Regions from separate parts of the Arthrobacter sp. JB02-1C genome, predicted to be linked through region 1. Evidence: riboswitches for the same ligand, from Rfam matches in the RefSeq annotation. Region 1 holds a riboswitch; the other holds the start of a gene.
What was found. A riboswitch is a leader RNA that binds a small molecule or an ion and turns the genes downstream of it on or off. The one in region 1 is predicted to bind S-adenosylmethionine.
Positions count from the first base shown of each region.

Region 2: linked by a shared signal. The riboswitch ahead of metX (homoserine O-acetyltransferase MetX) and the one ahead of AC3ANP_RS07005 (cobalamin-independent methionine synthase II family protein) in region 1 are both predicted to bind S-adenosylmethionine.

Region 1 is NZ_CM173235.1:1,483,828-1,488,239, forward strand. Features, by position in the region: gene AC3ANP_RS07005 (cobalamin-independent methionine synthase II family protein) at 1-1,166, opposite strand, end outside; SAM riboswitch class I at 1,178-1,293, opposite strand; gene AC3ANP_RS07010 (multidrug effflux MFS transporter) at 1,357-2,586, opposite strand; gene AC3ANP_RS07015 (adenylosuccinate synthase) at 2,836-4,125, shown strand.
Region 2 is NZ_CM173235.1:2,352,292-2,356,703, reverse strand. Features, by position in the region: gene AC3ANP_RS11090 (AfsR/SARP family transcriptional regulator) at 1-89, shown strand, start outside; gene AC3ANP_RS11085 (MFS transporter) at 213-1,595, opposite strand; gene metX (homoserine O-acetyltransferase MetX) at 1,802-2,941, opposite strand; SAM riboswitch class IV at 2,953-3,068, opposite strand; gene AC3ANP_RS11075 (bifunctional o-acetylhomoserine/o-acetylserine sulfhydrylase) at 3,128-4,412, opposite strand, start outside.

The DNA of each region.
Region 1 (4,412 bases):
GCCTCAAGCTTGGCGACGGCGATCTGCGGGTGGACCCGGCCGCCGAGCCCGCAGTCCGTGGAAGCGATCACGTTTTCCCGGCCCACCAGTTCGGCGAAACGGACAATCCGGTCCGCGACCAGGTCAGGGTGCTCCACGACATTGGTGGCGTGGGAGACCACGCCCGGAATGATCGACTTGCCCTCGGGAAGCTTGGTGTCCTGCCAGACCCGCCATTCGTGTTCGTGCCGGACGTTGGCCGCCTCGAAGGAGTAGGCCCCGGCGTTGATCTGCAGTACGGAGCCGAGGATGTCCGCGAACGGGATGTCCGTGGTGTGCGGTCCGTGCCAGGAACCCCAGCAGACATGCAGCCGGATCTGGTCCTGCGGCAGGTCGCGCAGGGCCCAGTTGGTCGCCTCCACGCGGAGTTGGATGAACTTCAGGTAGTCGGCCAGGCTCGGCTCCGGGTTGATTTGGTCCCAGCTCTCGGCCAGCGACGGGTCATCGAGCTGGACGGTCAGTCCGGCGGCGATGATGGCCTGGTATTCCTCGCGCATGGCGTCGGCGCAGGCGTAGAGCAGTTCCTCATCGTTTTTGTAGTACTCGTTGGCCACCCGGGCGCAGGAAGCGGGAGAGAGGGACGCGATGAACCCTTCGGCGAGGCCCGCCGCGGCCAGGCCGGCTTTGAGGTTGGCAATGTCAGAGGCCACCAGGTCCTGGCCGGTGTAGGTCAGCGGCCCGGCGATCTTGGGCTGGGTGACACTCCTGCGGTGGGAAAGGATCCCGGAGGTGGGGTCGTTGTAGGCGTCGCCGAACTTCTGCCGGTCGCGGCGGTCCGGAAAGGAGGTCAGGACGATGTGCCCGGGTGAGGAACGATGCACCTGGGAGTCGGACCAGCGGTCCACCTCGGTCGGTTCCAGGCCGCCGAGCCGGGAGAAGGAGTAGTTCCACCAGGCGCCGTAGTCCACCTGGCTGGACATGGCGTGGCCGTATTCGCCGTCGTTCGCAATGTCGATCCCCAGGTCCTTCTGGCGCTGCACCACGTCCACCACGGACGTCTCCAGCAGATCCAGGAACTCGGGGGTGACGCCGTCTTTTTCTTTGGCCTCGTTCGCCGCGATCAGCTCCGGGGTGCGCGGCAACGAGCCGGCATGGGTGACGCGGATGTGGTCGGTGTTCTGGGGCATGGCGCGGTTTCCTTCCATCGGTCCTGGCAGTAGCACCGTGGAGTCACCGCACCGCCGGAGGCAGGCCATGACCGGCCGGTTGCTGCGGCGTCAACGGTCCAGGTCCCTCGGCCGCTCGGGATGGTCAGTCCCAGTTAATTGCAGGGACCGGCGAGTGGCAAATAGCCGCCGGATTGTGTCGCGGCGATGCTCAGCGCGTTAACCGGCGCCCGGTGATGACGGCGGCCGCCGCCAGGACCGAGCACACCGCCATGGACACCGCCATCGGGGTGGCGCTGTGCTGCCCGGCCACGCCGGTCAGCGGGGAAACGAGGCCGCCGAGGAGGAACTGGACGAGCCCGAGGACCGCGGAGCCCGCCCCGGCCCGGCCGGGAACGCGGCCCTGCGCCAGCGCCGTGGCGTTGCCCATGATGAAGCCGAGACAGGACTGGGTGAGGAACAGGTGCAGCAGCGTGGTCCAGCCGGTGACGCCCGCCAGGACCAGCAGCAGCCCCGCGAGATTCACCGCGCACATCACCACGATGGCAGTCCGCAGGAGCACGGCAGGCTCCACCCGGTCCACCAACCTGGTGTTGACCAGCGCGCCGATGATCATGCCGCAGGCATTGACCGCGAAGATGACCGAGTAGCCCAGGGCGGAGAAGCCGAGCACGTTCTGCACCACAAAGGAAGACGCCGAAATGTAGGAGAACAGGGTGCCGAAGCTGAAACCGAACGCCAGCGCGTAGGCCATGAAGGAGGGGGTGCCCAGCACGGATCGGGACGCCTCAGCCACGGCCTTGAGGCCGCCGCGGCGTCGGCGGTGCGGCGGCAGGGTTTCCGGGACCACCAGCACAGAGCAGGCCAGCATCAGCCCGCCGAAGCCGGTCAACACCCAGAAGACTGCCTGCCATGGGGCCACGGTAGCGATCACCCCGCCGAGCAGGGGCGCGACGACCGGCGCCAGGGAGGTGATGGTTGCCATCATCGAATACAGCTTCGCGGCAGCCCGGCCGGCGGCCAGGTCCGAGACGACGGCCCGGGCGATCACCACGCCGGCGGCCCCGGCCACACCCTGGAGTGCGCGCAGGGCCAGGACCAGTTCGATGCTGGGTGCCAGCGCGATCGCCACCGAACTGAGCAGGAAGAGCGCATTGCCGGCCACCATCAACCGGTGCCGTCCGAGCACGTCCGAAATGGGCCCGAGCAGGAACTGGCCTACCGCCATCCCCACCATGTACGTGGTCAGGGTCAGCTGCACCGCGGAGGTCGGTGTCCGGAAGAATGCCGCCATCCCCGGCATGGAGGCGAGGTACATATCTGTCGCCATCGGGCTGACGGCGCTGAGGATCCCCAGCGCCACGACGAGCAGGAGCCGGTCCTTTCCGCCCCGGAGGTTCAGGCGGGACCGGAACTGGTCCTTGTCGTGGGGCGAATCCATGGAATTTTCTCTCAGCTGCGGTCCGGACAGTGGTCTCAAAACCCTAATTGAACACCAGCGCAGGTCCGCAGGCTAAACTTGGGTGGTAAGAGCCCCGGACTCTGGCGTTGATGGTACAGATCGTAGTGGTACCGCGCACAGCGGCAGAGTCGGGGCATTCTCATGAACGGTGTTGAGCTGCGGTGACCGCCCGGTGGAACTGACCGGTGGATCACAGCAGTCCGGCCCGAACGAATGGGGGAGGATCCCATGCCAGCAATCGTGATCGTCGGAGCCCAGTGGGGCGACGAAGGCAAAGGTAAAGCCACCGACCTGCTCGGCGGCCGAGTCGACTATGTGGTCAAGCCGAACGGCGGCAACAACGCCGGGCACACCGTCGTCGTGGGCGGTGAGAAGTATGAGCTGAAGCTCCTTCCGGCCGGCATCCTGAGCCCGAATGCGGTCCCGGTGATCGGCAACGGCTGCGTGGTGAACCTCGAGGCCCTGTTCCAGGAGATCGACGGCCTCGAGGCCCGCGGCGCGGACACCTCGAAGCTGCGCGTCTCCGCCAACGCCCACCTCGTGGCGCCTTACCACCAGGTGCTGGACAAGGTGACCGAACGCTTCCTCGGCAGCCGCGCGATCGGCACCACAGGCCGCGGCATCGGCCCGGCCTACATGGACAAGGTGGCCCGCCTCGGCATCCGGGTCCAGGACGTCTTCGACGCCTCCATCCTGCGGCAGAAGGTCGAAGGCTCGCTGCGGCAGAAGAACGAACTGCTGGTGAAGGTCTACAACCGCCGCGACATCGAGGTGGACGAGATCGTGGACTACTTCCTGTCCTTCGCCGAACGCCTCCGCCCGCTGGTTATCGACAGCACCTTTGTGCTGAACAAGGCGCTGGACGAGGGCAAGGTGGTCCTGATGGAAGGCGGCCAGGCCACGTTCCTGGACGTCGACCACGGCACCTACCCGTTCGTGACGTCCTCCAACCCGACCGCCGGCGGCGCCTGCGTGGGCTCGGGCATCGGCCCCACCCGGATTTCCCGTTCAATCGGCATCATCAAGGCCTACACCACCCGCGTCGGGGCCGGCCCGTTCCCCACCGAACTGTTCGACGAGATGGGCGTGTACCTGCAGAAGACCGGCGGCGAGTTCGGCGTCAACACCGGCCGCCCGCGCCGCTGCGGCTGGTACGACGCCGTGCTGGCGCGGCATGCCTCCCGGGTGAACGGCTTCACGGACTACTTCGTCACCAAGCTGGACGTGCTCACCGGGATCGAGCAGATCCCGGTCTGCGTCGCGTACGACGTCGACGGCGTCCGGCACGACGAGATGCCGATGACCCAGACCGAGTTCCACCACGCGAAGCCGATTTTCGAATACTTCGAAGGCTGGACCGAGGACATCACCGGTGCCCGCACCCTGGCCGACCTGCCGGAAAACGCGCGCAACTACGTCCTGGCACTCGAGAAGCTCTCCGGCACCCGGTTCTCCGCGATCGGCGTCGGCCCGGACCGCGACCAGACGATCGTGATCAACGACCTGATCAACGACTAGGGCCGGCTCCCGCTACCCACTACTCTTAACCCCCGACGACGGCGGCGGCCCACCTTGCGAGGTGGGGCGCCGCCGTCGTTTAAGCGCCGCTGTCTCCCGCCGGCTGGCTGCGGGGAAAAGAAAAAAAGAAATTTCCGGTTCCGGCGTAACCTTTCGCGTTCCCCGGGCGATTACCCCTGTGTAAGCGCCGCCCGGAACCGGGTTCCCCCACCAGCACCGGCCGGCCGCTTCAGGGAAAGATCCCGGGCGCCTGCCCCATCGGGCGCCGACGGGACCTCGACTGCAAG
Region 2 (4,412 bases), 870 kb from region 1:
AGCTAGCCGGCCTTCTCCGCGACCAGCTTGGTGTTTCGCCCAGCCCGGGGACCCGGGCGCTCTACCAACAGCTCCTCGAACAGATCTGAGCTCCGGAAAGGCCTCCATGGTTTTCAGGGCCAGGTCGGGGACCGCCGTGCCGACGCCGGAAACGACGGCTGCCCGTGTCCGCGGATCGCGGACACGGGCAGCAGTGGTGCTGGTGGGGCTGGCTACTTCTTGCCGGCGGCGAGCAGGTCGGCAGTGCCCTGCGCGTCGGCGGCGTCGACGTCGTGCAGCGAGATCCCGCGGGTTTCCTTGAGGAAGTACACCGCCACCATGGTGATCACGCAGGCGATCAGCAGGTAGATAGCCACCGGGACCGAGGACTTGAACTGGCCCAGCAGTGCGACGGCAATGATCGGGGCCAGCGAGCCTGCCACGATCGAGGTCACCTGGTAGCCCAGCGACACGCCGGAGTAGCGCATCCGGGTGGGGAACATTTCGGCCATGATGGCCGGCTGCCCGGCGTACATCAGCGAGTGGAAGAGCAAGCCGATGATGACGGCGGCCAGGATGATGAAATCGTTCCCGGTGTCCATCATCGGGAAGGCGAAGAAGCCCCAGGTGGCGCCGAGCACGGCACCGGCCATGTAGACCGGGCGGCGGCCGAACCGGTCCGAAAGCCGGCCGACGAGCGGGACGGCGACAAAGTGGATCGCGTGCGCAATGAGCAGCAGCAGCAGGATCCGGGCGGTGTCGGCGTGGACCACGGTCTTGAGGTAGGTGATGGAGAAGGTGACCACCAGGTAGTACAGGATGTTCTCCGCGAACCGCAGGCCCATGGCGGTGAACACGCCGCGGGGGTAACGGCGGAAGACCTCGGCGACGCCGTAACCCTTCTGCCCCTCTTCAACCTCCTTGCGGGCCTCCAGGAAGATCGGGGCGTCCTGGACCTTGGTACGGATGTAGTAGCCGATCAGCACGATCACCGCGGACAGCCAGAACGCGACCCGCCAGCCCCAGCTGAGGAAGTCCGCAGCGGGCAGCACGGAGGACAGGATGAAGAGCACGCCGGTGGCGAGCAGGTTGCCCATCGGGACGGCGGACTGCGGCCAGCTGGACCAGAAGCCGCGGGACTTGCTGGGGCTGTGCTCGGCGACCAGCAGCACGGCGCCGCCCCACTCACCGCCGACGGCGAAGCCCTGGGCGAAGCGCAGGAATACCAGCAGGGCCGGTGCCCAGTAGCCGATCTGGGCAAAGCTCGGCAGGCAGCCCATCAGGAAGGTGGAGACACCGACGAGGATGATGCTCAGCTGCAGGAGCTGCTTGCGGCCGAACTTGTCACCGAAGTGGCCAAAGACGATGCCGCCGATCGGCCTGGCCACGAAGCCCACCGCATAGGTCAGGAAGGCGGCCAAGATTCCGTCCAGCTCCGTGCCGGAGTTGGGGAAGAACATCTTGCCGAAGACCAGGGTGGCGGCAGAGGCGTAGAGGAAGAACTCGTACCACTCAACCACCGTGCCGGCCATCGAGGCCGCAACTACCTTCTTCAGGCCCGAGGACTTGACGTCGGGCTCTTCTGTTCGCCGTATGGCGGTGTTTTCCGTACTCATGTGGGACTCCTTCGATGTCTCCGTCGACATCCTGTGAACCTGAGGTGTGTGTGGTGTGGCACACAGCGATATCCTCCACGAGTATGGACTGCCGCCGCGGAAGGCTCAACGACCATTCCCGCAGAGCACATCTGCAAAAATGCACAGGCCGCGCCGCCCCCACCCGATCTGGCGGAAAAGCCAGGCGAAAGAGCCAGGCAAAGAAGTCAGGCGAAGAAGTTGCCCCGCAGGTGCCCGCCGAGCTGGCCGATCTCGGTCAGGAAGCCGTCGTGGCCGATGGGAGCCCGGATCAGCTGCACCGGCACATTGCCGGGCAGGGCCCCGGCGAGTTCCTGGGACTGCGCCGGGAAGTAGAGCCGGTCCGAGTCGACGGCCGCGACCAGGAACTCGGCCGTGGTGCGGGAGAGCGCCTGCTCAAGGGTGCCGCGGCCGCGGCTGACATCGTGGCTCATCAGGGCTTCGGTAATGGCGATGTAGCTGTTGGCATCGAACCGGCGCACCAGCTTGTTGCCCTGGTGGTCAAGGTAGCTCTCCACCTGGTAGCGGCCGCGGCCGGCCAGCGAACCGGCCGTCAGGGGCGTCTCGTCGGTCTGGGCATTGCGCCCGAACCGGCCGTCGAGTTCGGCCGCGGACCGGTAGGTGATGTGGGCGATCCGGCGCGCCAGCGCCAGGCCGGCATGGGGCTCGGTGCCTCCGTAGTAGTCACCGCCGTTAAAATTCGGGTCCTGCCGGATGGCCAGGGTCTGGGCCTGGGCGAAGGCGATCTGCTCGGCGGTGCTGCGGGCGCCGACCGCTATCACCGCGCAGCGCCGGACCCGGTCCGGGTGGCTGACAGCCCACTCGAGGGCACGCGCGCCGCCGAGGGAACCGCCCAGCACCGCGTGCCAGTTCTCGATTCCGAGCGCGTCGGCGAGCCGGGCTTCGGCTGCGGTGCTGTCCCGCAGGGTGACCAACGGGAAGCGCGAGCCCCACGGACGGCCGTCCGGGGCCGGCGTCGAGGGTCCTGTCGAGCCGTAGCAGCCGCCCAGGATGTTGATCGAGACCACAAAGAAGCGGTCGGTGTCCACCGGGGCGCCGGGGCCGGCCAACTGCTCCCACCAGCCCGGTTCTGCGCCGGCGCCGCGGGTGACATGCGTGTCCCCGGTCAGGGCATGTTCGATCAGCACGGCATTGGAGGCGTCCGCGTTGAGGGTTCCCCAGGTCTCGTAGGCGAGGGTGGCGTCCGGCAGGGTGGCGCCGGATTCCAGGTCCAGGTCGCCGATCCGCAGGTACCGCAGGGTTCCGTCCGGAACGGCGGCGTGGGCGGGGTGGGTTGAGGCACCCGTACGGGTGGCGGCAATCGTCATGTGCAGACCTAACTTCGCGCTTGCCCGCCGTCAGCAGACCGGCAGGCCAGGTCTTCACCCGGGGCACCCCGCCGGAAGCGGAGGGTTGCCGGCCAGCAAGCCGGGGCTGTCACTGGCACTCATGACCTGGCTCGAGTCTACGAAACGGGGCCGGGCAAGCGCGAAGATTGTGACGGCTGTATGACCTCAGGCCAGTTTGGCCGCGCGGAATCCCGCGTCGAGGTCGGCGAGGATGTCATCGATGTGCTCGAGTCCCACGGAGAGCCGGACCAGGCCCGGCTGGACCCCCGCGACCGCCTGCTGTTCGGGCGACAGCTGGCTGTGCGTGGTCGATGCCGGGTGGATCACCAGGGAGCGCACATCGCCGATGTTCGCCACGTGGGAGTGCAGCTCAAGGGCGTCGACGAAGCGTTTGCCCGCCTCTGCTCCCCCGGCGATGGTGAAGGCGACCACGGCACCGGTACCCTTCGGGCCGTACTTGCGGCCGCGTTCATACCAGGGGCTGGAGGGCAGCCCGGCGTAGGCAACCGATTCGACGTCGTCACGCGCCTCCAGCCAGGCCGCCACCTTGCCGGCGTTCTCGACGTGCCGCTCCACCCGCAGGCTCAACGTCTCGATGCCCTGGGCGATCAGGAAGGCGTTGAACGGTGAGACCGCGGACCCGAGGTCGCGCAGCAGCTGGACCCGCGCCTTGAGGATGAAGGACAGGTTCGCGCCCAGCGCGCCGTCCGCTCCGAGGTCCCGGGCATAAACCAGTCCGTTGTAGGTGGGGTCCGGGGTGTTGAACCCGGGGAACCGCTCGGGGTCCTTGCCGAAGTCGAAGTTGCCGGAGTCCACGATCACGCCGCCGATCGCGGTGCCGTGGCCGCCCAGGTACTTGGTGGCCGAATGCACCACAATGTCCGCGCCCCACTCGATCGGCCGGATCAGGTACGGCGTGGAGAGGGTGTTGTCCACAATCAGCGGGACTCCGGCGCTGTGGGCGACCTCCGCGACCCCCTCAAGGTCCAGTACGTCCTGGCGCGGATTGGACACCACCTCGCCGAAGAACAGCTTGGTGTTCGGCTGCACGGCCGCCCGCCACTGATCCAGGTTGTCCGGGTCCGCGACGAACGTCACCGAGATGCCGAGCTTCTTCAGCGTGTGCGCCAGCAGGTTGTACGTGCCGCCGTACAGGCTGGGGCTGGCCACCACGTGGTCCCCGGCCTCGGCAAGGTTAAGGATGGCGAGCGTCCCCGCGGCCTGCCCCGAGCTGAGCAGCAGGGCGCCGACCCCTCCTTCCAGGCTGGCGATCCGCTGCTCCACCGCGTCCTGGGTGGGGTTGCCGATCCGGGTGTAAATGGGGCCGAGTTCGGCGAGGGCGAAACGGTCCGCAGCGCTCTCGGCGCTGGGGAAGACAAACGACGTCGTCTGGTAAATCGGCAGTGCACGCGCCCCGGTAGCGGGGTCCGGCTCCTGGCCGGCGTGGATC